DNA from 4 places in the Paenibacillus sp. PvP094 genome. Region 4 is predicted to be linked to each of the others. Evidence: a T-box and tRNA genes for the amino acid it is inferred to sense, from the RefSeq annotation. Region 4 holds a T-box; the other regions hold tRNA genes.
What was found. The T-box of region 4 lies ahead of leuS (leucine--tRNA ligase). A T-box ahead of a tRNA ligase gene usually reads a tRNA of that ligase, here a tRNA-Leu.

Region 1: it has a tRNA-Leu gene. The T-box ahead of leuS (leucine--tRNA ligase) is inferred to sense a tRNA for this amino acid. The anticodon was not compared.
Region 2: it has a tRNA-Leu gene. The T-box ahead of leuS (leucine--tRNA ligase) is inferred to sense a tRNA for this amino acid. The anticodon was not compared.
Region 3: it has a tRNA-Leu gene. The T-box ahead of leuS (leucine--tRNA ligase) is inferred to sense a tRNA for this amino acid. The anticodon was not compared.

The regions. Positions count from the first base shown of each region.
Region 1 is NZ_JBEPOM010000001.1:613,790-621,486, forward strand. It holds gene ABIC22_RS03055 (Nramp family divalent metal transporter) at 371-1,666, shown strand; gene ABIC22_RS03060 (HAD family hydrolase) at 1,832-2,515, opposite strand; gene ABIC22_RS03065 (hypothetical protein) at 2,686-3,084, opposite strand; cyclic di-AMP (ydaO/yuaA leader) riboswitch at 3,200-3,372, opposite strand; gene ABIC22_RS03070 (glutathione peroxidase) at 3,741-4,217, shown strand; tRNA gene ABIC22_RS03075 (tRNA-Leu) at 4,355-4,437, opposite strand; gene ABIC22_RS03080 (urease accessory protein UreF) at 4,859-5,560, shown strand; gene ABIC22_RS03085 (Rha family transcriptional regulator) at 5,818-6,021, shown strand; gene ABIC22_RS03090 (nitrogen regulation protein NR(II)) at 6,079-6,735, shown strand; gene urtE (urea ABC transporter ATP-binding subunit UrtE) at 6,772-7,467, opposite strand; gene urtD (urea ABC transporter ATP-binding protein UrtD) at 7,445-7,697, opposite strand, start outside.
Region 2 is NZ_JBEPOM010000001.1:6,559,673-6,567,369, reverse strand. It holds gene ABIC22_RS29595 (spermidine synthase) at 1-403, shown strand, start outside; gene ABIC22_RS29590 (sensor domain-containing diguanylate cyclase) at 569-2,188, shown strand; gene ABIC22_RS29585 (winged helix-turn-helix transcriptional regulator) at 2,269-2,631, opposite strand; gene ABIC22_RS29580 (Gfo/Idh/MocA family protein) at 2,850-3,842, opposite strand; gene ABIC22_RS29575 (adenosylhomocysteinase) at 3,884-5,077, opposite strand; tRNA gene ABIC22_RS29570 (tRNA-Leu) at 5,295-5,379, shown strand; gene ABIC22_RS29565 (hypothetical protein) at 5,495-5,686, opposite strand; gene ABIC22_RS29560 (sn-glycerol-1-phosphate dehydrogenase) at 5,845-6,993, shown strand; gene ABIC22_RS29555 (helix-turn-helix domain-containing protein) at 7,216-7,697, opposite strand, start outside.
Region 3 is NZ_JBEPOM010000001.1:4,009,705-4,017,401, forward strand. It holds gene ABIC22_RS18415 (MFS transporter) at 397-786, opposite strand; gene ABIC22_RS18420 (DUF6199 family natural product biosynthesis protein) at 957-1,145, opposite strand; gene ABIC22_RS18425 (sensor histidine kinase) at 1,437-2,591, shown strand; gene ABIC22_RS18430 (NucA/NucB deoxyribonuclease domain-containing protein) at 2,711-3,196, shown strand; gene ABIC22_RS18435 (hypothetical protein) at 3,280-3,516, opposite strand; gene ABIC22_RS18440 (general stress protein) at 3,744-4,202, shown strand; tRNA gene ABIC22_RS18445 (tRNA-Leu) at 4,486-4,571, shown strand; gene ABIC22_RS18450 (insulinase family protein) at 4,845-7,697, shown strand, end outside.
Region 4 is NZ_JBEPOM010000001.1:3,837,060-3,844,756, reverse strand. It holds gene ABIC22_RS17675 (deoxycytidylate deaminase) at 1-506, opposite strand, end outside; gene ABIC22_RS17670 (ComEA family DNA-binding protein) at 617-1,201, opposite strand; gene comER (late competence protein ComER) at 1,389-2,234, shown strand; gene leuS (leucine--tRNA ligase) at 2,215-4,659, opposite strand; T-box leader at 4,731-4,996, opposite strand; gene ABIC22_RS17655 (phosphotransferase family protein) at 5,092-6,048, opposite strand; gene ABIC22_RS17650 (class I SAM-dependent DNA methyltransferase) at 6,213-6,983, opposite strand; gene ABIC22_RS17645 (CvfB family protein) at 7,096-7,697, opposite strand, start outside.

The DNA of each region.
Region 1 (7,697 bases), 3.2 Mb from region 4:
TGGCTTAATTTGAAACGGATTTGGGTTACTTAATCAGCTTTTGCATCTTTGTCATTTTCATGCATCATCCCGCCATCCGCATAACGCCATTTATGATATAAAGGTAAATTTTCTGAATTTGGGTAATACACTAAGGGCCTGATCCCTCTCCACTCATTTTGTCCATCTACATAAAAGTTGCACTAGACAAAAATTATTGAATGAGTACAATGTAAGTAACAACATATATTTTCAGACATATAAAAGTGAATAACCCAGGTCTTCATCATACGGAGCATCAATACGATTATTATAAAAAGTCAGGTGAACATTTATGAGTAAAAAAAATCCATTCAGCTCTCCTTCGGCTGAGCAATTAGCCGCAGCAGGCATGGCTCCCTCCCTCGGGGAAGCACACGGCTCCATGAAGGTTCCGAAGAACGCCGCCTGGTGGAAAAAATTCCTCGCCTTTGTCGGCCCAGGTTATCTGGTCGCTGTCGGCTATATGGACCCGGGTAACTGGGCAACAGATATTGCCGGAGGTTCCCAGTTCGGTTACACGCTATTATCCGTTATTTTAATCTCAAACCTGATGGCCGTCGTATTACAGTCACTTGCAGGCAAGCTTGGTATTGTAACTGGACGGGATCTGGCCCAAGCTTGCCGCGAACGGTTCAGTATGCCGGTTGTCATTATGCTCTGGGCTCTGTGCGAACTGGCCATTGCCGCAACAGATCTGGCTGAGGTTATCGGTTCAGCCATTGCACTGAAGCTTCTGTTCAACATCCCGATGTTATACGGCGTCATTATTACGGCTGTGGATGTTCTGATTATCCTTTTGCTGCAAAATAAAGGCTTCCGCGCTCTGGAAACACTAGTCATCGTGCTGATGGCAACCATCGCCCTCTGCTTCGGGATTGACCTGTTTCTTGCCAAACCGGACATGGGCGGGGTACTCACAGGCTTTGTACCAAGTGCCGAGATACTACAGAATCCTGCGATGCTATATATTGCCATCGGAATCATTGGAGCAACGGTTATGCCGCACAATCTATACTTGCATTCGTCCATCGTGCAGACCCGGCAGATCGAACAGACAACTCAGGGGAAAAGAGAAGCAATCCGTTACTCCACCATGGATTCAACGATCGCTTTGACCCTGGCCCTGTTTATCAACGCCGCCATACTCATTGTGTCAGCCGCTGTATTTCACAGTGCAGGCATGACGCAGGTCGCTGAGATTGCAGATGCTTATCACTTGCTTACACCTCTGCTGGGCACAACCATTGCAAGTATTCTGTTTGGTGTCGCTCTGCTGGCCTCAGGTCAGAATTCTACGCTTACAGGCACACTGTCTGGGCAGATTGTCATGGAAGGTTTCCTGAACATTCGGATTCCGGCTTGGCTTCGCCGGCTCGTGACCCGATTAATTGCAATCATCCCTGCCGTTATTGTGACGGCTATCGCCGGCGAACACGGAACGGAAGAACTACTGATTTTGAGCCAGGTGATTCTATCCTTGCAGCTGCCTTTTGCCGTCATTCCACTTGTGATGTTTACGAGTGACAAGAAAAGCATGGGCGCATTCGCCAACAAACTGTGGCTCAAAGTCATCTCTTGGATCATCGCTGCCGTAATTGTGGTTCTGAACGTCTATCTGATCTTCCAGACCATCATGCTGTTTTAATCTATATATGCGCTAAAACCGTTTCCCTCTTACTATAGATTTATAAAAAAAAGGCTGATCCCTCATCAAGAATATACTTGAAGGGATCAGCCTTTTAGCTTTGCCGTGCACTTGCCTTGTCCTTTATTTAATGACGCGAAAGTCATCTTTTTTTAATTTTATCCACTAACCCTCAGAAGGCACAAGCAGTGGAATAAGCTGCTCCAAGGCTTCGATGGTCCAGTCTGCACGCTCTTGGCCCTCAAGCTCAGGCTGAAATCGTCCATAGCCCTGCAAAATCCGAATCGTTCGCATCCCCAGCTTCTTGGCAGGAATGATATCGTTATCAATCCGATCCCCAATCATGACTGCTTCCTGGGGTTCACATCCCGCCTGCTTCAAAGCCACCGCATAGAGTTCCGGATCCGGCTTCGATACGCCTTCTTCTGCCGAGCAAGCCAGTACATCCACGTACCTCCGCAGACCGTAGCTCTCCAGGCGCCCCTCTGTCCCTGGACTCTGATTGGCGATGATCCCGATTCGATAATGGTGTGACAATTCCTTCAACACCGCTTCAGCAGAAGCGAAGGGCTTCTCCAGTTCCTTCCGGAACTTCAACTTCTCCTGGATCTGCTCCCTATGACGTTCATCGCTGATTAGCGTTCGAATGGCTACCCTCATGGGCCACTGCTCATAATTTCGATAACAGGAGGCAAATATCTCTCGCACTTCCTCTATTTTCACCGGATATCCAAGCAAGCAGGCTTCTTTTACAAACTGCCCTATAATATCATCTACCGGCTCCCATTCGTCCACCAGCGTATCTCCTACATCAAAGAACAACCATTTTAACCCCCGTACATCCGGCACGCCTATTCCTCCTTGTTAGCCATGAACGCAATCTCTAAATCAGCAATGTACATTAATGCTCAAATAAAAAAGAAGACCCACCATCATGCATGAGTCTCCTCAGAATTCCGTTTTTCCACAAGTTCAATTATAACAGGCACCTTACACCGGATCAATCGGCAGCTATCACATTAACCATTAAGCAAGAAGCCCACTTCTCCATTAAGAGAATACACAATGCGGTCAGCTCCCATCCCTCGGTAAATGCCTTTGGGGTGACTCTGTTCTGTAATCACACATAGTGATTTGGAGGTCCAGGAACGGCAGATCTGCAGATAGCGACAGGTCAGGTTCAAACTATTCTCGAAGATAAAAACGTTGCCTACGCTCGACTGCGGTAGAAACCACTTCTGAGCTTCAGCTGTATTCATGCGAATGACGTTCTCCACTCCGATTCTGCGGAGCTTCCGTTCTTCCCCTGCACTGTTGGTCAGAACGGCAAACGGCATTTTTTTGTACATCAACAGCTTGATAAACTTGCGGCCTGCTTCATTCGGTGCTGTTACTAAAATCATCTCATTATCCATCATTCGTTCCTCCCTTGGCGTGAAAAGACAACAAAAAAGAAGCGTGGGGGACCAAGGCCTCCCGAACGCTTCTTGAATAACCCATGACGAAAACGCCATGAATATGCGTACGGCTTGTTGCCTCTCCCTTTAACGCTTACGAGGTTAGCTGACGGATTCGGGCGCGAGAGTCGCCCTATTTCCGGCTTGCACCGAAAAATTCACCCCATGGATTAGCTGCAATGACAGCCAATCCGATTGGTTCCCCCGTTTCCCACCCATGAATGAATGGAAACTCAGCGATTAAAACATCGTTCCTGTTTCATGTATTGACCAGAGCGATATTATCGTTTGTTTCGTTGTTCATGTTAAGTTTAATTGAATTAGAAATTACGATATGAATCATACACCCGCGACATGTTAGTGTAAAGTCCGGTCAGATCACCGAATGGACGAATTTAAGGCATTACATATCAATGATATCGCTTACAACCGATCCATTCTCCATCCATCTCTGTGAATCTCGCTAATTCTCGTCCTTATGAAAAACGGTTGTAATTTTAGATATCTGTAAGTAAACATAGGAATTTATTTAATTAGTTTTGCATTATCTAATTGTAAGCAATATAATATAACTATAGAAATCATTAACCCATTATACGATATGGAGGCGACTGATCATGTCCGTTTATGACTACAAAGTCAATACCCTTCGGGGCCAGGAAGTCGAGATGTCCGATTATCGCAACAAGGTGCTGCTAATTGTAAATACGGCGAGCAAATGTGGTCTGACCCCGCAATTTGAAGGCTTACAGGAACTCTATAACAAATTCAAAGACCGGCAGTTTGAAGTACTGGGCTTCCCAAGTAACCAATTCGCTCAGGAAAAAGGATCTTCCGACGATATTGCTGAGTTCTGCCAGATGAATTACGGTGTAAGCTTTCCTATGTTTGAGAAAATTGATGTTAATGGTTCAAGCGCTCACCCTCTATTCCAGCACCTGACAACAGAGGCACCGGGACTGCTCGGATCCAAAGCCATCAAGTGGAACTTCACCAAATTCCTTGTTGATCAGAACGGACGGGTCGTGAAGCGTTATGCTCCAAAAACGACTCCTGACCAAATTGAGGCTGATATTGAGAAACTGCTGAAATAGATCAACATGGAGAGGCCACAATCAACATGGAACCACAGAAAGTCCGGTTCTGTGTGAATGGCCTTTTTTTATGTTTATCCAAACGCAAAGAAGAGGTTTTCCATATTCGGAAAACCTCTTCTTGTCGTACAATATGATGCGGTCGAGAGGACTCGAACCTCCACGGGCATACGCCCACTACCCCCTCAAGATAGCGTGTCTGCCATTCCACCACGACCGCATGTCGTAAATAATCGGCAACAAAATTGATTATACAGGATCTCAATATAAAAGTAAAGCACTTTTATTAAAACTACTTTGCACCTGTGTTTTTTCTCCAAATATCGGTTTTTATCGTCATGATCTTTTAACTGCTGCATACATTAAATTTCAATTCTTTTATACATCTTCATTTTTAATTTTAGCTCTTCACAATAAACATATCATATACCTAACATAATTTTCGGACTTCTAACTTTTATCAATCATATTATGTAACGTTATAATATAATTGAAACTTAAAATAAGAAATCATTGACAAAATACGGATGTTTATGTGATTATATATATCATATAATTCGGATTTTAAACATAAAAGGATTCAGAAATCAATATTAATGTTATATAACATAACATTTCACGAACATAGGAGGCGAAAGACCGTGAACCGTGGGAATAAGCTGCTCGATTATGTCAAACTGCTTGATTCCTCCATTCATGTCGGAGGTTTTACCCATTCATTTGGTATGGATGTACACATTGCTGAAGGCAGCATCCGAAATGCCGATGATCTGGAATCCTTCATGCGCTGTCAGCTGCATCCCAGTATCGTTCGACTTGAGGGCATGGCGATTAAAGGTATCTACAGCGCAACGGATCATAATGACACATGGCGAACAGCTCTCATTGACAAGTTGGTTCACGTTCAGCGGACTCCTTCTGATCAAAGGGAGCAAGCCGCTGCCATGGGCAAAAGACTGATCAAGCTGGCCCGGGCTCTCCACCCCTGGATAGAATTCAGCCAGCTCGAACACACCCTTGCCAAATACGAGTCTGTAGGCTGCCTCTCTACTGTTCACGCCTGGATCAACCACTACCTCGATATCCCCGTCGAGGAAGCGGTAATGGGTTACTTGCACTCAGCCATGAATGCATGCATAACCGAAGCTTCCAAAGTCCTCCCCATGCATAACGAAACAACCCAGGAACTGCTGGTTCGCCTGGCCGCAGACCTGGAGCATGAATGGAATACCGTTAGCGCCTCCGCTGCGGATGGACCGGCACAGCCAACCTCAATGTCCATGAAATCGTTGTTCCCCAGCTTCCACATGCTTGGCGCAGGGCTGCATGCTTATCGCGCCTAATCTTACCGCCTCCAAGCTCCCCTCATATTTCCCCAAACGAAAAAGCACGCAGCAACCTCCTTGCTGACGTGCTTTTTCACGTATGCCTATAGAACATCACGTTATTACGTCATTATTTAATATAAATACACTATTTTTCATCGTTTATAATTGTTACATGACGTAAATACGTATATAATGTAATGAACAGCTCGCATCTCCCTCTATTATACACAGCCGAAGGCGGGTTGAAATACTTCTATGAGGGGTGAACCCTTTTGAACAAAAAGAAACCCGTGACTCCGTTCGGATGGGCCATTAAACGCCGCTTAACGGAGCTACAGATGGACCAGAAAACGTTCTGCGAGAAGCACGACATCCCGCCGTATCGTTTATCCAATCTCATCCATGGCACACGAAAAGCCACCCGTTTCCGAAACCAGGTGGCAGACATTTTGCAAATTTCGGATGAACTACGATGACACCGCCATTACCTTGCCGTCCCGATCTTTTAACTGATTGCCAAGGAGGGCCTATTCATGAGCTTCTTTACAACTGACCTTGAAAGGTTATCCTTTCAATCCCTACGTCATCAACTCATCATCGTCGACCGCGACTGGAGAATCCGCAGCTGCAATACCGCATGGCAGAACGGACTCGGGCGATTGCATCTCTCGAAATATAAAAAAACTGACGCCCACCGATCTTCTTGCGAAACGTTTCATTATCTTCAGCTGCTGCAGATATGGGCAGCCCAGGAAGAGGAAACGGAGAATTCATCGATTATTCAGAAGTTAGAGAAGATTCAACATCCCTTTGTTCACTGCCATACATATGACATATCTGTACAGTCTGCGAACCTGGACCTTCGATGGTTCAAGCTGGAGCTTACCCCCTTGAATCAGACGGATCCTCCTTCTCCGATGGGACTAGCTTTGATCTCGCATACAGACATTACGGAACAGAAGCGAATTGAACAGCAATTGAAGCTTGCTCTATCCGAAGTGCGGACACTACGCGGCTTGCTTCCCATTTGCGCCGTCTGCAAACAGATTAAGGACGAGCAGGACGTCTGGAATTCAGTCGAAGGTTATTTGGAGAGACATACCCACGCAGAATTTACACACGACATCTGTCCGGACTGCATCCGCAGACTATACCCGAAGTACTCCAACATTTTGGATAAACGCTCCTGAGCAAAGCAAAAAAAAGCAAAAAAATAACCACCTCTCCTATACGGACAGGTGGTGTTCAAATTGAGACATATCCAATTCCTCCGGTGATCCCTGCAGCGCAATTGCTCCCTTGTCCATGACATAGATAAAATCCGCAGCCCCACGTACAAAATCAATGCTCTGCTCGACGAGCAGCACCGAAATGTCGCCCTTCGCCTTGATTTGCAGAATGACCTGCCGAATATCCTCGACAATGGAAGGTTGTATACCTTCTGTCGGTTCATCCAACAACAATAGTCCGGGCCTTGAGGCAAGCGCTCGTGCGAAGGCAAGCTGCTGCTGCTGGCCACCACTCAGATCACCGCCCTGTCGTCCATACATGGTCGCAAGGACCGGAAACATCGCGAGCACATCTTCAGGAAACGTCTTCACCCCAGGCGCAGATGTCTCCAGACCGAGCAGCAGATTTTCCTTTACCGTAAGCTGAGGGAAAATCTCACGACCCTGAGGAACATATCCAATGCCTGCCTTGGCACGTTTGGCAGGTTCCAAAGCGGATATATCCTGCCCTTTCCAGTGGATGGCCCCCTTCCTCGTTTTGAGCAGGCCCATCAACGTTTTCATCAGCGTCGTTTTGCCGACACCATTCCGGCCCATTAGGCAGACCACCTGTCCAGGCAGGACATCCAGATTAACACCACGCAGCACATTGCTTTCCCCGTAGCCGGATTCAATTCGTTGCAGCGACAGCATGGTCATCTCTCCTTTTTCCCAAGTAGACTTCGGCCACCCTAGGATCTTCCTGCACCTCAGCCATGGTACCTTCCTTCAACAGCTTCCCTTCATGCATCACGGTCACTTTCGCCGCGTACTCACGGACAAACTCCATATCATGCTCCACAACCACGACCGAACGTTCACGCGCTATCCCCTGTAACAACCTGCCTGTTTTATGCGTTTCCTCGTCCGTCATCCCGGCAACC
Region 2 (7,697 bases), 2.7 Mb from region 4:
TGCAGTCATGGTGGGAGATGGCCGGGAGCTGCTGCAGCAGGAACCAGCAGAAACGTATGATTATATTATTATCGATGCATTTACCGCAGCAGGAACGCCGAAGCAGTTTACCTCCAGATCTTTCTTTACGATGGCTCAAAGCAAGCTGCGGTCTGGTGGAAGCGTACTGTTGAATGTATTTGGGCGTGCGGGCAATGACAGACTTGTAAACGCGATATATGCAACGATGGCTGACCAGTTTGATTACACACGTTCATTTGCACTGCCTGCGGAAACGCAGGATGAGATACAGAATCGAATTCTGGTGGGAAGCGATGCTCCTATTGACTTCCAATCGCGCTCTATGGCTGGGTTTGTGGAACAGGAGCCTGGGGAAGGATACATCATCGAGGACGAGCTTTGATTCTGGAGAAGAAGACAGACGCCTGATTTATAAAGCTTGTCATGGAGTTGTCAATTTTAATTGAAGAAACTGTAAAATATTCATACAAAATTAATACATTCATAACAACTTTCGTATAGAATAGTGAGAATATGCCTTTTCATGAAAATCCGGGGGAAAGCACTAATGATCGCAAAGAAAAAAGCATCCAGATGGCGAAGAAAAGCGAGAACCTATAAAAAAATCAGCCTTCCTGCCTTGCTCAGTGGGCTGGTCACCATTTCGGTGCTGATGACCTTAACAATCATGTTTATTTCGTCTTACACAACGCAGAAGCAGTCTCTCATTGACAATACCTTGTCTCTTAATTATTCAAGCGCAGCTCAAATGAGTCAGACACTGGATTCGCTATTTCAGTCCATGCAGAGCAGCTTGAAATATGCTGCAGACTATTTTCCTCAGATGGACTATTCAGATACGGAAAAGTTGGATTCGACGCTGGAATTGATCCAACGCAGCAGCAATTATTTTAACTCTGTAGCCCTTGTGGATGAGAAGGGTGTGATACGCAGCATGTCGCCGTATTCGGGTTTATCCGTCGGGGCGCATGTTTCATCTGAGGCAGCCAAAAAAGCGATGGAGCTTAAGGCGCCCTATATTTCCGAAGCCTATCAGACCCCAAGGACGAAGCGCAGAAATGTTTTTGTCAGTGAACCGATCTTCGATGCAGCTGGACAATTTAAGGGGACTATTGGCGGTAACATCTATCTGCAGGAGAATAATATCCTGAACCTCTCTTTTGGAAGTCAGCTGAGGACAAGCAATGGTTCATATTTTTTTATTGTCGATGCCAAGGGCACGCTTTTATTTCATCCAGATACCAAAAGAATTGGTGAGGACATCAGAAAAAATGAAATTGTACAAAAGCTGATGGATGATCAAACCGGTAAGGAGCAGTATAAAAATCTGGCTGGCATAGATTCGCTTGCCGGGTATCAGAAGGTGCCTGCTACCGATTGGGGCGTCGTGGTCGTATCTCCAACTCAGACGGTGTATGATCAGTTAAATGAGCATATTCGCATGTTATTGCTGTATACTTCCGTTCCGTTTCTCCTCCTGACCCTGATTGTCATTCGGGTAGCGCGTAAACTGGCGAGTCCATTTGTCTATCTGGCCAATCTGGTTAATCAAGTGGATCAGGGCAAAGTGGACCTGCCAACGATGAAACCGCATTGGAACAGGGAGGCCGATTTGTTAACCCGCACGGTTTTGGGTGCATTGGTGAACTTTCGCAAGCAAACGGACCAGCTTACCTATGATGCCAGAACGGATGTGCTGACAGGCATGACGAACCGCAGAACATTTGAAGAAGTCATTCAGCAATGGATTGATGAACAGACGCCATTCTCGATTATTGTTCTGGATATTGACCGCTTCAAATCCATTAACGATACTTACGGGCATCATGCTGGAGACGAGGTTCTGAAGCATATTGCAGGTCTGATCAGGTTGGCCGTTCGGCCGCAGGATGTGAGTTCCCGCTTCGGCGGGGAGGAGTTTGTCGTGCTGCTTCGCCATACCAGAGCTGAAACCGCCTATCAGATTGCTGAATTTATTCGTGTAACGGTTGAGGAGAGTATCATGCCGATCGATCGCTCCGTGACGATATCGGCAGGGGTTGCCGAATATCCGCTGCATTCATCTTCAGCGACGGAGCTGTTCCATCTCGCGGACACAGCTCTGTATCAGGCGAAGGAAGAAGGGCGCAATCGTACCGTGACCATTCAGACCGTAGAAAGGTCATAAACAGGCCGGGAAGATCGCCTATGAAATACACTATAAAAAGCTGATCCCTTATGAGAAGGAATCAGCTTTTTTTGCGTTCACTATACTTCCTGTGACTTGGCTTGGACGACTTCATTTGTATAGGTTTCTCCCCAGTCCCGCATGCTGAATATGATCGGACGGAGTGTTTCCCCAAATGGCGTAAGTGAGTATTCCACTTTGGGTGGCACTTGAGGGTAGATTTCCCGGTGTACAATCCCACTGCTCTCCAATTCTCTTAATTGCAAGGTGAGCATTCGCTGCGTAATGTCGGGAAATAACTTTCGGAGTTCATTGAATCGCAAGGAACCCGAAAACAAGTGATACAGGATGGCTCCTTTCCATTTTCCTCCAATAACGCTAAGTGTAACTTCTACGGCGCAGCCATAGGGTTTGGGGCAAGTCTCGGTTGAAATTTTTTTCATCTATCTGCACCTCCGTCAGCTATGTGTATAGTATCAATTTAAGCACTACGTACCTAAAATGTGTGTATATTGTCTTCAAAGCATACCATGTCTGATTCGGATTATAAACCCTGGATACCGGATTAAAGAAAAGGTGCAATGTATAGTGAAAAACCCGGTTTCGTTATACGAAACAACGGGTTGGTGTAAGATTGAGGGAATACAGTAACATTTAGTTGTTAGACCAGTGAAGACAAGATGGTATCACACAGGGCCATCGTTCCGACATTATCCTTGCCGCTTGAATGCGGAAGCGAATTATTGTGGCAGCATGACATGAAATGCGCCATCTCGCCTACAAATCCACGAAGGTAGAGATCGCGGTATGCGCCTGACATGGGAGAGCTGGAAGGAGTATAGACCGTATCCTGCTCTTCAAGAGCCTTCCAGGGGAGGCTGTCTGAGGTACGAGAGTGATGAACGGTAAGTGTATTCATTTCATCTGCTGACGCAAAACCATGATCGAATGTAACCAGTACGCTTTCGCTTTCGCGTGACCATGCACTCATGCCTGCGAAGTAGGCACTGCCCACAATACCGTTATCAAATTTCAGGGAGATGCTCTGATTAATATGTTCCCCATCCTTGACTGTGGTACCCGTCACGTGCTGTACTTCGCCGAAGAGGAAACGCATCAGATCGACCATGTGGATGGCAGCGAGTTTCATAAACTGTTCTTCATTCTTGCAAAATGGAGTACTGTCAACAGCAAATTTCATCTGAAATGAACGCGTTCTACCCATCGAACCACCATCAATCAGTTCCTTTAATTTCATATATATAGGCGCATAGCGTTTCATAAATCCTACCATTAGTACAACGCCAGCCTTTTCGGCCGCATCTGCAATTTCTGCAGCTTCTCTGGCAGTCCAGCCAAGGGGTTTGTCAACATAGACATTCTTGCCTGCCTTGATGCATTCCATGGCGAGAGACGTTTGATCCTGAGGTTGAGCTACCACAACAACGTTGTTGCAGTCTTCATTTTGCAGCATGAGAGTTGCGTTATCATATGCTGATCCTGTGCTGCCATATCGCAGCAAAGCGGCTTGAGAACGTTCAATACTGCGAGTGGAGATGGCCTGGATGGTAGCCCCTGCTTCTACAGCAGAAGGGTAGATATTGGTCGTTGCATGAAATCCGGCACCGATAAAACAAAGATTCGTTTGAGTCATAACCATTCTCCTTCATTGTTGATCGAACCATTTTTGTCAATCTAAACAGCTTTCTCGCTCAAATGGTACAGCATCTGGCTTGCAATCTCCGAGTTGACGATATGAGGAACAGGCTGTGGTCCATTTACCAGATGCTGACGCTGCTGAACAATATAGAGCAGGGATGCAGCCTGAAGGGACAAGCCCAGATCCATCGTCTCGGCAGGATTTCCGCTTCCACCTGCAAGATTAAGCATCTCACCTTGGGTAAGCAGCATGAGCCGTCGGCCATTCGCAAGGGTGAATTGTTCGATACCTGTTGTAAGACGTTCGGTATGTGCAGCTTCCTGCCGAAGTCCGTCCAGGTCCATTTCCCAGGAGAAATGTCCAGCGTTGGCAAGAATCGTACCATCGTTCATCTGATTAAAGTGTTCCATTGAGATGGCACTCGGGCGACCTGTAACCGTGATGTAAACCTGGGCAAAAGCGAACGTTTCTTCCAGCTTAGCTACGCGAAATCCATCCAGAGCAGCTTCGAGTCCAGCGATAGGATCGGTCTCAACCACAATAACCTGGCTGCCTAGATTACGCAGATATCGGGCAATCCCACGTCCACAGGAACCATATCCTACGATAACGAAGCGTCTTGTAGGCAGAATCAGATTCGTGGTGCGCATGAATCCTTCAATAATGGTCTGACCCACGCCATGTTCATTTTCCATGATGCGTTTGAGAGGACTATCATTAATGACAATAATCGGGAAGGTCACTTCCGCCCCTGTTTCTTCACGCAGCAGATTGGCTCCTGTCGTGGTTTCTTCTGTTCCGCCAATGAGCGCACTATGGTCATAGTGCTGAATGAGAGTGCGAGCCAGATCGGCTCCATTATCCATGAGAAGATGCGGCTGGTGTTCAAGCACGCGATGAATATTGTGCATATGCTGACGGCGTTCATCTGAACGTTGTCCATACACGGGAATGCCTTCGGCGATAAGTGCAGCGGCAACTGCATCCTTGGTTGTGCCTGGGCTTCCTGTTAGTACAACGTTGGCTCCACCAGCCTGTAGGGTTCGGCATAGAACCGCCGTCTTAGGCTCTACGTGAATACAAATTCCAATGGTAAGGCCAGCAAAGGGACGTTCTTTGGAAAATCGGGATTTTAGTGCAGCGAGGAGGGGCATATGCATTTCTGTCCAATGAATATGTCGTTTTCCTTCTTCAATAATTTCAGGTGTCATGTTCATAGGTTTGCTCATATTCCTCTCTATCCATAGGTTGTTTGTCCTTGAGGGCAGTTGGTGATGTTTACGATAGGAGGTTTTTAATTTCTATAAAAGGACATATGTCCTATCAATTTCAGTTCATAAAAAAGTATTGCATTCTTCTTCCAGAGCCTGTATACTCTTAATTACGGTGAAACGAGAGATGGATTAACCGGATGCTTTTCATCAAGGATGAAAAGATACATATTATGCGGTCGTGGCGGAATTGGCAGACGCGCACGGTTCAGGTCCGTGTGGGCTAACCCCCCGTGGAGGTTCGAGTCCTCTCGACCGCATCGAAGAAAAAAGGTTCGAAGATTGCTTTTGCAATCTCTCGAACCTTTTTTTATTTTTCTACGAATTGAAATGCCCTGAAACAGGCTTTGGTTATGTGTCCTCTTGGTTCGGTTGTTAGTGTTGACGCTGGCGCTGGCGTAAGAAAATCGCTGTCCATAGTCCGGACAAGGCACCAATGATGCCGAAAAAGGAAACGCTGCCGACCACTTCATACGCCTGAAATTGGAACAAGAACGCAATCCCGCTGCCCAGGGTCGTTCCTGCAAGAAAACCGAGAGATAGGCCTGTATCTTTGCCGAGCTGCATTGGATCACCTGCTTCAAATAGTTTGTCAAAACATTTGCAAAATGCGGGTACAAGAAGTAAAGTGTGAACAGGAAAATCATTGAAATTTTTCCTATACTCATTGTGTGGCTTTTCCAGTGCAAATATGCATGAACTTAGAAACGGGAGGTTACGAACACATGAATATGAACGAACGCATTGCCGCTTGGAATGCGGAAGCGCAGCAGTGTACCTGTGGACATGATCATCGGCTGGTGCAAATGCAGGTCTTTTTGGAGCATGGTGCAATTCGTAGATTACCGGGGTACCTGTTGGAACAGGGCTATAACCAGGTTACTGTGGTATATGATGGCCAGACAGGTCCGGTGGCGGGTTATGAGGTGGTAAAAAGCCTGCGGGATGCGGGCCTCATGGCGGATGAATTCCAGATGCCGGAGAACAGTGCGGGGGATATCATTGCCGATGAGGCTGCGATTGTGCAGGTACTGCTTGGTGTAAAACAAATGACTCAGGCCATCATCGCAGTGGGATCGGGGACCATACATGATCTGGTGCGATTTGTCTGTGCCAAAATGAACAAGCCATTTCTGTCTGTCCCAACAGCGGCATCGGTTGATGGCTTCACTTCAGCAGGAGCGCCGCTCATTGTAAGCGGCATCAAGCAGACGTTTCAGGCTGTACCGCCCGAAGCGATTTTTGCGGATATTGACATTACCCAGCAGGCTCCCCAAGCAATGACGGCGGCGGGATTCGGTGATATGTTAGGGAAATATACGTCTCTGGCAGATTGGATTGTGTCGCGTGATTTGGGCGGGGAGCCATTCTGCCCGGTTGCTTATCGGATGACGGAAGAAGCGCTGACGGCCTGCATCGAAAATGTACAAGCCATCGCCGAAGGAAGAGCTGAGGGTATAACCGCATTGATGGATGCGTTAATCATTTCCGGTGCCTCCATGCTAATTATTGATCATTCCCGTCCTGCATCCGGGGGTGAGCATCACATTTCTCATCGTTGGGAGATGGAATTGATGGTAGCGGGCCGGAAACCTGTTCTGCATGGAGCCAAAGTCGGCGTAGCTTGCGTGCTTCTGACAGAACGCTACAAGGAACTTGCGAGTCTGTCCCGAGAACCTGTTTTTGATGTGTATGCTACTTTACCTGATGCGTCACAGCTTACGGCATGGCTTGAGCAGGTTGGGGGTCCGACCACAACAGATCAGCTTGGGGTTACACCGGATATGGTAGAACATGCATTTGCAACGGCACATACACTTAGAGAGCGATATACCGGACTCAAATATATCAATGAATCTCTGAACGTAGTTTAAAATAAAACCAACCTGTACATCGGAAAAAAATTATCGGAATGGCTCTGTGTTTCGGTCTTATTTGTACGTACAAATATGACAATGGTTTATTATAAGTTCGAACAAGTTATTGGAGCAAAGTGAAGTGTATCCACGTCACGGGTATATCAAGAGGCATGCTCCATTTAAAAAGGCTCTGTCTTCCCGTGTGGGAAGAACAGAGCCTTTTGTCTGTTCGCTTATTTAGTTGTTGCGACGGTCTTTCAGGATGACATCTGCGAACAAGATGGTTTTCGGGATGCGGAAAAATTGTTCCGCTTGTTCCTGAAACGCGGCAGAAGGCAGCGTTCCCTGATGCAGCCATTTGCGGAAAGTGCCGGGATGAACCCCGATCCAGTGGCTGACATCTGTCACCGACAGATCATGGACCATACACAAGCCTGTCAGAATACGGTTGCTAACCGGAGATCGGGTCACCGTACGCTTCATGAAACGGGAAGGCTCGGGCTGACAAATGACCGGGCTTTTGCGTACCACTTCTTCATTGAAGAGAATGTGACGCGGGTAGCCTAGCAATTGGCACGCTTTGTCCAAATTGGTACTGCCGGGTATCCGCCCCTCATACACCCACGCGCTCACGCTGCGTGATGAGATGGATAGATCTTCGGCAAGCTGGGACAACTTGATATCATTGGCCATCAGCACGGCTAGAAGAACGCGGTTTC
Region 3 (7,697 bases), 170 kb from region 4:
TCGAGCGGGCTGGCGTGCTTGAATTATTCCGGAAGAAAACATAGATGAAAGAATTAGCACGGCTCCTCCCATGAGATAGACCAGCCAAATTCCTGACTCATCCGCAAACCATCCAAACAAGATGGCAGACACACCGAAAGCTGCAGTCAATAACAGGCCCTCCCGGAGGACATTTCGATAAGGGCGTTCAAGATGTCTGAGGTCCTCCATTGCAGTAGTGTCATCGAGGAGTAAACCGATGGCGACCATAAGCGTCAAGCTGGCCCATGACATGGCTGCAGCTGCCCAGAATGTCTGTAAAGCTTCCCATTGACTGACAAGCAAACCGGCTATTGCATATCCAACAATGGTTGCGGTTTGGCTGGAGAAGGATAGTAGGCGTTTCGTTTTTGCGAGCTATTCGTCTTGTACAGCAAGGCGGGGGGTGATGTTGTCAAGCACCAGCGACTCCCAGCCCTCCAGATAGGAAAGAACGGTGATAACAGCCAGTAAGACCGGGATATGTAAAGTCAGGTAAGGAAGTGATGTGGCAATTCCGGTGAACATAAGCGTCTTAGCTACTGGAATGCCAATAAGCAGTTTGGCCACAGCGAAACGTCCCACAAGCCAGGGAGAGGTTAAGGCTGCCACAATTCGTGCCGTCATCTGAATGAAAGGAAAGAGTACGGCATAGAGTACCGATCCGGTCTGTCCATAGACCAGTAAAGTGATAACCATGATATATAATACATGTATAAAGGATAGGAGTGTCTTCGCAGCCCAGTATGGGTAGAAAATGATGTTCATGCATAGATGCCCTTTCTAGGTTCATATATATTCAGTACTCGCTGAAATAACAATACTAATAGTAAAGGGATGGAGGTCAATGCACCACAAATAAAATTATCATTTTCTGTTCATTGATAGCTCAAAAAGCAGTTATCCGTGTGGACAACTGCTTCATAAGTATATGCTCTTCAGGCTGCTGCAAGTGTAAAAGCAATAATCAGCATAACCAAACTGGTCATTCGGGTGAACGTCATATAAGGCTTACTGGGTTCGGACTCTCCCTTGGAAATCCATCCATAACGGAGATACCATCCGAATTTGGGAAAACAGAGATTGATAATGCAAAGTGTCATGAAAATAAAAAAGAGGGTTCTCATGCCCAATCTTCCTTCCTTGTTTGCATGACCCGAATCGAAATTAACGACGTCTGCGTCTAGTGAAGAAGTACAATACCAGAATAACAATAATAACAATCAACAGAAATTTCATGATGTGTTCCTCCTGACGGATTGGTGTGAGTTAAGCGTATTTTACCCACAAACCACATCATTTGAATAACTGTGTTACAATTAAATATATTGATTTCGGTTGATCCAAGACCCAATTGTTATCATTCTAATTATATATTCATTTGATGCAACGGACCACAAGAAAACAGGAGGGGAAGCATGAGCATCCAAAATAAGCACTCCATACCCATTCAGTGGGAGTTTTTAATATCCAAGCTTAAATCTTCCGTAACTGTGGTCGATGCAACTTCACCAGAGCAACCATTGATATATGTCAATGAACAGTTCACTGCTCTGACAGGCTATACCTTTGAAGAAGTCGTTGGACAGAACTGCCGATTCCTTCAGGGCAGGGACACGAATCCTGAGACTGTAAGCAAAATTCGTAAAGCTCTTAATCGGCAGGAGTCCATTAAAATTGATATTTTAAACTATACCAAAAGTGGTCAACAATTCTGGAACGAATTGAACATTGATCCCATATTTGATGATGAGGGACAGTGTCTCTTCTTTGTTGGCATACAATATGATATTTCTGAACGGAAATATGCCGAAGAGCAGCTTCGCAGGGCGGCCAGGATGGCGGAGATGAACAGCAGGGGACACCTGGAGTTTATCGGAAAATTAAATCATGAACTGCGCACCCCTCTCAATGGGATTATGGGCATGATCGAGTTAACGAGCATGGGTGAAATCAGTGAGGAGCAAAAAGAATATTTGGACCTCGCCCGTCAGTCCGGTGAAGCCCTGCTCAATATTGTGAATAACAGTCTCGACATGGCGAAGCTGGGGCGCGGCAAGATGGAAGTTGAACAGATCGAATTTCAGCCCCTTAAGCTCATTCAACAGATCGTTAGAACGCACGAGCCTGCGGCTAAACAGAAGAAGGTTCAATTGCGCTGTCAGGCCGACATGCAGGTACCGGACGTTTTGGTCGGGGATCCGTTGCGTTTACGTCAAGTACTGGATAACCTGCTGAGCAATGCGATTAAGTTCACGGAGCAAGGTGAAGTGTTACTGCAGCTTGATGTGAAGGAACAACACGGGGACTCCACTACCTTGCTGTTCACCGTAAGTGATACAGGAATTGGCATTCCTGAAGAGAAGCTACATCAATTATTTGAGGCGTTCACCCAGACGGATGTATCTCATGCCCGCAGATTTGGTGGCAGTGGATTGGGATTGACCATCTGTAAGGAACTGCTTGAATTGATGCAGGGGGACATTGCTGTAGAGAGTGTACCAGGGCAGGGAACGCATTTCCATGTAACACTACCGCTGTTACGGCAGCAGGTTATCCCACATGTAGGCTAACAAGCGGTTAATAAGAATAAACGGAAATAAGACAGTTCGGGGTAATGCGGACTGTCTTTTTGGTATTGTTTCACGAACGAACGTTCTGATATAATGCAAGAGGGAACGGGGGAGACAGCATGAAGAGGAAGCGCACAAGGAAGAAGAAAAACAAAGGTTGGAGCAATCTTAAGAAATCGTTTATTACGCTGGTAACGCTGGTGGTTTTGGCTGTCTTTGCCTGGTTCGAGGGAGAATTGCCGCTGGATCTGCCATCCCCGTTTAATGGGAGCAGTCAGGGCGTGGATCACACCATCACCTTTCCCTCAGATCGGTATCCGGAGACGGCGAAGCATATCAAGGACGCCATCAAGGCAGGGCACTCGGATGTATGCACGATTGATCGTGAGGGCGCAGACGCCAATCGCGACCTGTCACTCAAGGGTGTACCCGTGAAGAAAGGGAAGGATCGGGATGAGTGGCCCATGGCCATGTGTGCTGAAGGCGGGTCAAATGCAGATATCGAGTACATTACGCCCAAGGACAACCGCGGAGCGGGTTCATGGGTTGGTAATCAGCTGAGTACATATCCGGATGGAACACGGGTGAAGTTTGTTGTAAAGTAGCTTGAGATTTTATTAAGCCCAACATATACCAAAGCAAAACCAGACCCGTGAGGGTCTGGTTTTTGGGTTAATCAGCGATAGAGCTACAGATCTGCAATACTCAACTGCAGGCCCTTCATATGATGGGAACGGATACTCAGTATGCGGGTAACCTGCTCAACCTCATCAAAAGGAATCCAAAGGTTTCCCTGGACCGTACGAAGGGTAAGAATGGATGAGTCAGCAGAACGCTCGGGAAATCCGGTCACCGTTTGACCGCTGGTGTTGCGAACTACAATTTGTTGATTACGACGAATGGCAATTTCTACCTCTTTTTTCATAAGACATTGCTCCTGGTTATGAGATGGTTGCTTAATATGTCAATAATTTCAATGGTTAATTTGGCTTCTTTATCTAGTCTATCAGAACTAGGTATGGATTTCCAGAAAAGAAATAAATCCTTCCGGTTTAGGTGAATTGTCTTATGGAATAGATGGTTTGTTTAGAGCTTTGATCCAAGACGGATTAACGTTACGTTTATTACATGTCCTATTAGGGAGGGAACAGAATGACACAATTATTGGTTGGGCTAGTTCAAACGGAGAACGAAGCGATTATCATGCTTAACAAGCTCAAGGAAGCAGGATTGGAAGCGGAAGCGATGGGGGTTGTGGCGAAGGAGCATTTGGATCTTGATTTGATCAGCGAAAAAGCAGGTCTGGACAAACCGTTGAAGGGTGCTGGTACAGATGGTGCATTCGGCGTCTTCAAGGGTGTACTCGCAGCATTGGGAAAACGCATGGACCAGACGATCTCTGCGGGCAAAGCGGTTCGCCGACTGGCTGGCAATGAAATTGGAGGAGAAACGGATGATCTCGTTCTTACTTTGGCAGAAGCCGGCATTGCTGAAGAGGATGCTCAGTATTATGAGCAGTGGCTTCTTCAGGATCACTTCCTTATCGTGGTGGAATGCAGGGAGGAAGATGCTGCCCACATTGCACCGATTGTGAAGGGGGAAGATGCGTAGAACAGGATTCTTGCAACTTTTTAGTTTAATTTAAGCCTGATTTTAGGTTTCTTTAATGTTGGGGCGGTATTATGATCTCACACCTCCCTTAATATAGATGGTTTATAGAAAGTCCGGGACCGCAACTCGGACTTTCTAGGCACTGCCAGCTGACGCTGGTAGTGCCTTTTCACTTTTTTATGGTAGTTGTATTTTAAAAAAAATAAATTATATGTTGCATAATGTTCAGTCCTATGATAAGATATTTCTTGTCGCCTCAAGTAATAAAGTAATACATACATATGCCGGGGTGGCGGAATTGGCAGACGCACAGGACTTAAAATCCTGCGGTAGGTGACTACCGTACCGGTTCGATCCCGGTCCTCGGCATCCTTATTAAGAAGATCGCATGACGCTTGTTGAACAAGCTGTCGATGCGATCTTTTTTTATACCCTTTTTGAGCCTATGGAATTGAATTTCCGGGCCTTTCGGGTTCATAAACCGAAATTGTACATAATACATATCAGGAGACGTCTAGTTGCCTCAGGCTGTAAGTTAGGAAGACATGAAACGATGGTGTATACTATCCATAGGCATAAATTACCTTTATCTTGCGGAACTCAAGGAAGCAAAATAAATTTCTTTTGATGGAGGATCAGCATATGTTGAAACAACTTCAGTCTTACCAGGTTTTACAGGAACGCAGGATGGAGGAACTGAAATCAGATGGTTACCTGCTTGAACACAAAAAGTCAGGTGCCAGAATTGTCGTTTTATCCAACGAGGATGACAATAAAGTATTCAGTATCGGGTTTAGAACACCTCCGAGTGACAATACGGGTGTGCCTCATATTTTGGAGCATTCCGTACTGTGCGGGTCCAAGAAGTTTCCTGCAAAGGACTCCTTCGTGGAGCTGTTGAAGGGTTCACTGAATACCTTCCTGAATGCAATGACGTACCCTGACAAAACGATCTACCCGATCGCCAGCCGCAATGATCATGACTTCCACAACTTGATGGATATTTATCTGGATGCGGTACTGAACACCAACATTTATGAGAACGAGAAAATATTCCTGCAAGAGGGCTGGAACTACAATCTGGCCTCGCCTGAGGATGAATTGACATATAACGGTGTGGTGTACAACGAGATGAAGGGGGCATTTTCCTCACCGGAGCGTGTTGTACGCAGAGCCGTCCTGAATTCACTTTTCCCGGATACAACCTATTCCTGCGAGTCTGGAGGCATTCCGGATGAGATCACGGATCTGACCTACCAGGGCTTGCTCGATTTCCACACGAAATACTATCATCCTTCGAACAGCTACATATACCTGTACGGTGATATGGATATGGAAGAGAAGCTGAAATGGCTGGATGAAACCTACCTGAACCAGTACGATCGTATCGAGACGGACTCGGAGATTGGGGTACAGGAAGCCTTCAGCGAGCGGGTTGATGTGGTCAAAACCTATTCCGCGGGAAGTACCGAGTCGGAAGTGGATAACAGCTTTTTGACGTATAATGCCGTCATTGGAACCACGCTGGATCAGGAACTGAACATTGCCTTTCAAATTTTGCAGTATGCCCTTCTGAGTGCGCCAGGAGCTGTTCTGAAGCAGGCACTGCTGGATAAGGGGATTGCCAAAGAAGTCTATGGCTCGTATGACGACAGCTTGTATCAGCCTGTGCTGACCATCGGTTTGAAGAAGAGTAACCTGGAGAGCAAGCAGGTATTCTTGGATACAGTGCAGGAAGTGCTTCAGCGTGTGGTGAAGGAAGGAATTGATCCCAAGGCGCTGCTTGCGGGCATTAACTCCTATGAATTCAACCATCGTGAAGCTGATTTTGGAAGAATGCCGAAAGGGCTCATCTATGGCTTCTACACGCTTCAGAGCTGGCTCTATGATGATCAGGCGCCATTTGCACACCTGGAGGCCAATGACGTATTTGCAACGCTGCGAACCAAAATGAATGAAGGATACTTCGAGCAGTTGATTGAGCAGTATTTGCTGCAAAATACACATACCTCATTTGTTGCCGTGACTCCGGATAAAGGGCTGAATCAGCGGAAGGAAGAGGCGCTGCGTACCCGGTTGAAATCTTATCAGTCCAGTCTGAATGAGACCGAAATCGCAGAGTTGGTGCAAAAAACGAAAGAGCTTGCGGATTATCAAAATGAGCCTTCGACCAAAGAACAACAGCAGGTTATCCCAACCTTGTCGATTGAAGATATTGAACCCAAAGCATCCACCCTCTACCAAACCCTGAAGACGGTAGAGGGCACAACGATCCTGCATCACAATCTATACACCAACGGGATTGGTTATCTGAAGCTTTTATTTGATGTCAAAGAGATACCGCAGCATCTGCTGCCTTATGCCGGTCTGCTGAAAAGTGTACTCGGTTATGTGGATACGAAAAATTTCTCGTTCAACGAGTTATCCAATGAAATCCATATCCATTCAGGCGGAATCAGTGCAAGCGTAGGTGCGAGTGCTGATGCGAAACAGTACAACGCGTACCGGGCTCACTTTGAATTTGGCGCAAAAGTACTGTACAGCAAGCTGGGATTTGCTTTTGACATGATCAAAGAAATCATATTGACTTCCCGGTTCGACGACTCGAAGCGCTTGTATGAGATCATTTCCCAACTGAAGGGGCAACTGCAGCGCAGCTTGATCAACAGTGGGCACTCTGCGGCCATGGGCAGATCCTCTGCCAAACATTCAGCGGTGGCTGCCTTCCGGGAAGCTGTGAGTGGAATCGCCTTTTATCAATGGCTTGAAGACCTCCAGGCGAACTATGATGAGAGAAAAGAAGAGCTTGCTACTCGTCTTCAAGAATTGACTGGCATGATCTTCAGACCTGAACTGCTGCTTGTCAGCTATACCGCAGATGAGAAAGGGTATGAAGGATTGGAGCAGCAGGTGTCTGACCTGAAATCCAAGCTGTATACACATGATGTGGCGAAGGAGCATGCTGAATTCCAAGAGGTTCATCATAATGAAGGCTTCAAGTCACCTTCGGAAGTGCAATATGTTGTTCAGACAGGCAACTTCCTCACCAAGGGCTTCCAGTATACAGGCTCGCTGCGGGTTCTTCAGGGGATCCTATCTCTTGATTATCTGTGGACGAATATCCGGGCCAAGGGTGGTGCCTACGGCTGCATGAGCGGTTTTAGACGGAATGGAGACAGCTATCTGGCCTCATACAGAGACCCTAACCTTGAGAAAACCTACAAAGTGTATGAAGACATTCCGGAGTACTTGCAAAATTTCAAAGCGGATGAACGTGAAATGACGCGGTATATTATCGGTGCCATCCAGGATCTGGATACCCCGAGAACACCATATTCGGAAGGGAACTTCTCACTGGAATGCTACTTGTCCAACGTTACCGAAGCAGATCTTCAACAGGAGCGTGATGAAGTGTTGGGCACAACGGAAGCTCATATCGTTGATTCGGCTGCTCTCGTATCTGCAATTCTGGAACAAGGAAATCGCTGCGTTGTC
Region 4 (7,697 bases):
ATCATGGTTTCACGCGGCGGTTGATAATTCTCCAACCTGCGAAACGTTATACCCTTCTGAGCCATCATGCGTGTCACTTTGCCTGTATCCTTGGGATAAGGGCGGTGAAAAACAATCTCCGTTATGCCGCTGTTCGCCAGCATATTGGAGCACGTCCAGCAGGGTTCATCCGTCACGTACACGGAAGACCCTTCACGGTCATTTCGATCGGTGAACAGAAGCAGATTTTGCTCCGCATGTATCGTCCGTATACACCGCTGCTTTTTAATCATTTCCTCCTGACCATCCGTTACCACCAGCTCATACTCTTCAGAAATCATGCATCCGGCTTCGGAACAGTCGGGAACGCCCATGGGTGCACCGTTATACGCTGTTCCAAGCAATTTTTTACCTTGAACCAGCACGGCCCCCACATGGCGCCGCGAACAGCGGGAACGGGTTGAGACCATATAAGCGATGTCCATGAAATAAGTATCCCAATCTTTGCGTACGTCTGCTGTACTCATGTTCGTTTCCTCTCCCGTTCGTTAGTAAGTTACAAATTGTGCACTGCATATTTTGTTACTTAACATAAGAAAACTTTGGTTTACTGCTCGTAATCATTTTATTACAGCCATTATCGGATCTGAACATAGGGGGCCATTTTCTCCAACATTTTCATCCCAATTCCCTTGACCTTTGTCAGATCACTCACTTTGGTAAATGGACCATGGGCATTTCGATAGTCGATGATGGCCTGGGCTTTTTTCTCCCCTATGCCCGGAAGCTCCGTAAGTTTGGAAGCAGGTGCAGTATTAACATCAATTTTACCTTTATCGATATCCTGTACCGGCTGAGCAGTTTGGATATTTTCTTGTCCAGCTTCCGCAGCAGGTGCCGCTGCCGTTGACGAAGCAACCTCTGGTTCGTTTGACGTGCCATTCGAACCGGCATCTTCAACGACAGGTTTTGCCTGCTCAGTTTCCTTCGAATCAGCACCATCAACAGCTTTCTTCGCATTTTCATCCGCAGTAACCTTTGCTTCGCCTTGACCCAAAACAGCCGACTGCACAGCAGAAGGATCCTGCTCTTTCGTCGGCGTCTCGGTGCCGAGCTGCATGGGTTCCCAGCCAGAAGGCGGCTGTTCACTTTTGCCCGACCATAATATGAATATACTTCCTATCACCGCAGCAGCAATGGCTACTCCCTGTTTCCATTTCATGATTCCCACACCTCTCCCTGTCTTCAAAATAAATATTCTGAACACGGGCGGTGCTTCCGAACCGTTGAATGTTGCTGGTGAAATCAAAGCTTTGCTTTTTTCATGTCATGTCATACAAGTCCTGGTGCATAGACTAGAAGGAACGAACTGCGCCAGTACCGTAAAGCATGAAAGGAGGCCTGAAACAATGAAGGTTGGATTTATCGGAACCGGCAGCATGGGAAGCCTGCTGATCTATGCCTTGATTCAATCCGGAGCACTTGAGCCCCGGCAGATCGCCGCAAGCAATCGGACCCCTTCCAAAGTGCGTCAGTTATCCCTCCGTTATCCCGGTCTGCATGAATCACAGAGCAATCGGGAAACTGTCATCCGAAGCAACATCATATTTCTATGCGTGAAACCACTCGAATTCAAGCATGTTATTGACGACATTCTGCCTGTTGTAAATTCCAATCATATCATCGTCTCGATTACGAGTCCCGTGCAGCTGCGCCATCTGGAATCTTCACTTCCTTGCAAAGTCTCCAAGATCATCCCCAGCGTTACACACCAGGTCGGCAGCGGAGCATCCCTGTGCATTCATGGCGAACGCATGACCCCTGAAGACCGATCCGTTCTGGAGGGACTTCTCAGTCACTTCAGCAGACCTTACCAAGTCGATGAAGCCTGCACGCGGATCACATCCGACTTTTCCAGCTGCGGACCTGCATTCATATCCTTCTTTCTGGAACAATGGATCGAGAGTGCCGTCAAACTAACAGGGATCAAACGCGCAGACGCCTGCGCTCTTGCAGGTGAAATGCTCCTCGGAACAGGCAAGCTGCTGACGGAAGGAGGATATACACCCCAAGAGCTCCAGGCTCGCGTTGCCGTTCCCGGTGGCATTACCGCCCAGGCACTTGCTTTAATGAAAAACAGTCTGGACGGTGTTTTTGACAGCCTTATCCATACAACCCACGACAAGTATGAAGAAGACTTGTTAAAGCTGGATGAAGTATTTAGAGCCGGTGAAATTAACCGGCAACAATATTAACAAGTTTGCCTGGAACGGCAATGACCTTGCGAATGGTCTTGCCTTCCAGAGCCTGTTTGACAGGCGCCAGTTCCATTGTAAAGTCTTGCATGCCCTGTGCATCGAGATCTTTGGCAATCGTTGCACGGGTTACGATTTTGCCGTTGACCTGTACAACAATCTCCACTTCAGCATCTACTGTCATGGATTCATCATACTCCGGCCAAGCTACGTAGGAGATGCCTCCTTCGTGTCCAAGACGGCTCCACAATTCTTCCGCCATGTGCGGTGCCAGTGGGGACAAGAGCTGTACGAAGTTTTCCATCGCTTCACGTGGCAATGTATCAGCTTTGTAAGCATCGTTGATGAAGATCATCAACTGGCTGATCGCTGTGTTGAAACGCAGATGTTCCAGATCATCCGTAACTTTTTTGATCGTTTTGTGAGCTGTGCGTTTGAATTCTTCCGTTCCGCCATCCACAGTGATCTTGTCATTGATTGCTCCAGTATCCTCGTTGATGAAGAGACGCCATACGCGTGACAGGAAGCGGTACATGCCCTCTACCCCGTTAGCATTCCACGGTTTGGTAGCTTCCAGTGGTCCCATAAACATCTCATAGAGACGCAATGTATCGGCTCCGAATTCATTCACAATTTCATCCGGATTAATGACATTACCACGGGATTTACTCATTTTCTCGTTATTGGTTCCCAGAATCATACCCTGGTTCACCAGTTTGTGGAATGGCTCCTTGGTATTCACCACGCCCAGATCATACAACACTTTGTGCCAGAAACGAGCATACAGCAGGTGAAGCACGGCATGCTCGGCTCCCCCGATATACAGGTCAACCGGCAACCACTGCTGCTGTTTCTCCTGGGAGATCAGCTCTTTGTCGTTGTGTGGATCGATAAAGCGCAGATAGTACCAGCAGCTTCCCGCCCATTGTGGCATCGTATTGGTCTCGCGGCGGGCTTTCATTCCCGTTTCTGGGTCCACCGTATTTACCCAATCCGTTACGTTCGCCAGTGGAGATTCCCCAGTACCTGAAGGTTTGATCTGGTCGATATCCGGCAGCAGCAAAGGAAGTTGATCTTCCGGTACCGTCTTCATCGTTCCATCTTCCAGGTGCAGAATTGGAATCGGCTCACCCCAGTAACGCTGACGACTGAACAACCAATCGCGCAGGCGATAAGTTGTTTTCCCTTGCCCCTTACCATTTTCTTCCAACCATGCGATCATTTTCGCAATCGCTTCTTCGTTATTCAGCCCGTTCAGGAAGTCGGAGTTCACATGCGGTCCGTCGCCGGCATACGCCTCTTGTGTTACGTCCCCACCCTGGATAACTTCAATGATGTCCAGACCGAACTGCTTCGCAAATTCCCAGTCCCGACCATCATGACCTGGAACTGCCATAACCGCTCCTGTACCGTATCCTGCAAGCACATAATCCGCAATCCAGATAGGCAGTTTTGCACCATTAACCGGATTGATCGCGTAGGCACCAGTGAATACGCCTGTTTTTTCTTTGGCCAAATCCGTACGTTCCAGATCACTCTTGCGAGCGGCCTGCTCCTGGTAAGCCTTAATGGCTTCACGCTGTTCCGCTGTCGTAATTGCATCGACCAATTCATGCTCAGGTGCAAGAACGGCGAAGCTTGCACCGAACAGGGTATCCGCACGTGTTGTAAACACTTTAATAACTTCTTCACTGCCCTCAATGGCAAATACAACTTCTGCACCTGTGGATTTGCCAATCCAGTTGCGCTGCATATCCTTGATGCTCTCAGACCAATCCAGCTCTTCCAGATCTTCCAGCAAGCGCTCAGCATATTCCGTAATTTTCAGTACCCATTGGCGCATCGGTTTGCGCACAACCGGATGACCACCGCGCTCACTTTTGCCATCGATAACCTCTTCGTTAGCCAGTACCGTACCCAGCGCTTCACACCAGTTAACCGGCACTTCATCTACATATGCCAGGCCTTTTTTATACAGCTGGATGAAGATCCATTGTGTCCATTTATAGTATTCAGGGTCTGTTGTGCTGATCTCACGATCCCAGTCGTACGAGAAACCAAGGGACTTGATTTGACGACGGAAATTGTCGATGTTACGGAATGTAATTTCCCGCGGGTGCTCGCCCGTGTCCAGAGCGTGCTGCTCAGCAGGCAAGCCGAAAGCATCCCAGCCCATCGGATGCAGCACATTATAACCACGCATACGTTTGAAACGGGAAACAATGTCTGTTGCCGTATACCCTTCCGGGTGACCTACGTGCAGACCTGAACCGGATGGATAGGGGAACATATCGAGTGCATAAAACTTCGGTTTACCCGGGTCTTCACCTGTTTTAAACGTTTTGTTCTCATCCCAATACTGCTGCCAACTTTTCTCCATAACCTGCGGCTGATAGCCGTGCTTCGGCTGGTGATTTTCACTCATCTATTGTTCCTCCTCTTGGTTATTCACTTTTATTGCAACAAAAAAACCTCAGCATCCATAGCGTTTGCAGCGCTAGGGACGAGAGGTTGAATTCCCGTGGTACCACCCTAGTTAGCGGACGAACGTGCTTCGTCATCCACTCCCTTTGGACCTGTAACGGCGGTTAACCGATGCGGATTTCCATTCCTGAACGAAATGCCAAACATTCAAGCACAGGATGGTGTAATCACCGCATTTCTCCAAGGCGAGTTCGTGAAATACTGTCAATCGGCTTGCACCAACCGCCGACTCTCTGTCATGTACAGGACCCACTACTGTTCCTTATCATCGAAATATGTATACAATATCGGGACCATTATATAAAAAAGCAAGACTAAAGTCAATATTGCTTGGTTTTTTGACTATAGATATTGCTGCTCTTCCCCATTCGGCCTAGGACAAACGAAATCGCTCGATTCCTTCTTCCAAGTTATTAATTGCCCACTGAATGTGTTCCTTGTTATCATATTGTCGATATTCGCATTCAATCCACAGGATCAGATCAAAATACAGATCGTACAAGCTTCTCCGTTTTCGTTCACTCTCCGTTGTGATGACCCTACCATAACCCTTTACAAACCCTGGTGTATAATTAAAATGACTGAAGTAGTGCTCCATCAGGGGATCCGCCCAAAGGCAACGCTCAAAATCAATAATGGCTGTAATCTGCCCCTGTTCCACAAACACATTGCCATCCCACAGATCCCAGTGAATGAGTACCGGCTCGTTGACATCACTCAGCACATCCGATTTTTCTCTTATCAATTGGGCAAGCTCATCATAATCCATAGGAAGTTTTACACCAGCCTCTCTTCCGTCGGTGAGCAGATCATCCATCAGACTCAAAAATGCTTCCTTCCAGGTGCTATACTTTGGTTTCTTTTCTGAAAAATAGCCAAACTTTTCACCTTTGATCTCGTTGATCCGGCGATTGAATGCACCAAGCTGCTCTTCGATCTCTGCCTGCTCTGCTGCACTATACTGATCCTTGACCTTGTTATAAGGCGTGCCAGGCATAAATTCCATCATAAAGTACTCCGCCGGAGCAAGACTGCATGTTGTATCACACGCCAATACACGGGGGACCGGTACATCTCGAAGCTCTCCCACGAGACGCAGTGCCTGAACTTCTGCCATCAGGAGATCCTGCTCACAACGCAATGGTTTACCAACCTTTGAAGGAGCGATTTTGAGCACCACCTCTTGCCCGTTGCCGAGCGAGATATAATAAGCATGGTTGGCCCATCCGTCAATCATTTCCCTGTATTCCTGGATGCCTGTATTAAAATATTGCTTGGCAATTGCATTCAGCTGTTCTGAAGTCAGCCTGGTTTTGTATGTACTTTCCATTCTGCACCACCTTTTTATCAATACGAATTCTAATCATTAAGATCTTGTAATCGTTTTCCATTCTTGTCCATTATGGCTCTCTTCACCCTTGCTGACAATGCATTTCATCATAAAAACAGAAAAAAACCGCCCTCACTGTTGCAAGGACGGTCCCTATCTGCAATCTACTTCACCGCGACGTAAAATAGCCGCTGCGCGCCTTCTCCAGCTTCTTTCCATGTGAAATCAGCATATACACGGACATTCCTGAATCCAGCTTTGGTCAGTTCCAGCTTCATCCAGTCCGGATCGTATGCACGCTGAATGTGAACCTCTTCGAACCGCTGGTACATGTCCTTGCCGCCGTCATCCACCCGGGAGAAAATGCTGAGATGATGCTCAATCTCACAACGTTCACGATCCATGTCGCAGGTCCAGATATAGGATACGGAGCGTTCATCCAGGACAAAAGGCTGCTCTTCTTCATAGCGGATCAAGGTGTCTGGATGGTGTACATCAAACAAGAATGTCCCTTCCGGCTTCAGCATCTCGTAGGTACGCTGGAACGTACGAATGACATCTTCCTTTTCCAGCAAATAATTAATGCAGTCACAGAAGGAGATTACTGAATCTACCGGTTCGGGTACTCTCCAATCCCGCATATCCTGCTGAACCCAGCGGACACTACCTTCACGATACAATCGATGACCTTGAGGGGTTCCCTCCATTTTGCTTCGCGCCACGGATAACATATCCGCAGACAGATCAATGCCGGTCACTTCAAACCCCGAGTTGACTAGTGGGATCGTAATGGACCCTGTTCCACATCCAAGCTCGGCTACGCTCTTGGGCATGCCGTGCTGCTCCCAAGCTGTTCTTGCAAACCTTATCCAGTCCGGATAAGGCATATCTTCCATTAATTCATCGTACACATAAGCAAATTTACGGTAAGACATGTCAGGCACCGCACTTTCAATTTCATTTTCCGATTCCAAAAGAAAAAGCAGGGGCGTCCGGAGTTCACCCAGCCTTGCCCTGCCTTCCTTCGTTCCAATATGTCGTTAACGATTACTTGTTTTCACTTGAATCTTTGGGAGCTGACTCCGTCAAGTACGTCCAGTTTTCCTTCTGCGTCACCAGTCCGTCTTTCATCAGCTTGCCCAAGGCACGCTTAAAAGCAGACTTGCTGATTCCAAAGCGCTGCTTGATGATATCCGGTGGAGTGGCATCCGAATAAGGCATACCGCCCATAGGGCGCTCTTTCATAAACGCCAGAAGTTTGTCCGCATCTTCGTTACGGCCTACCTCTTTGCGAGGGGACATGGCCAGGTTAACACGACCGTCTTCACGAACCAGCGTTACCCGACACTTCACCTTTTCACCCAGCCGCAGCATTCTGTTGCGCTCAGATGAATGGATCATGCCGATAGCGCCGAAGCCAAGTACTCCGCCTTCTACAAGCACAAAAGTACCCATCTGTAAGGGCTTGTACACCGTAGCTTCCACCCATTCGTTCAACCATGATGTTGGGGCGTGGAACGACAGGGGAGCAAGCTCACGTTCCCCGGCCAATTTGGCACGAAGACGTCCCTGCTTGTCATGTTCCATTATAACAAAAACTTCATCGCCCACGTGTGGACGTAGCTCTTCCAATTCGGGCAATTCACGGA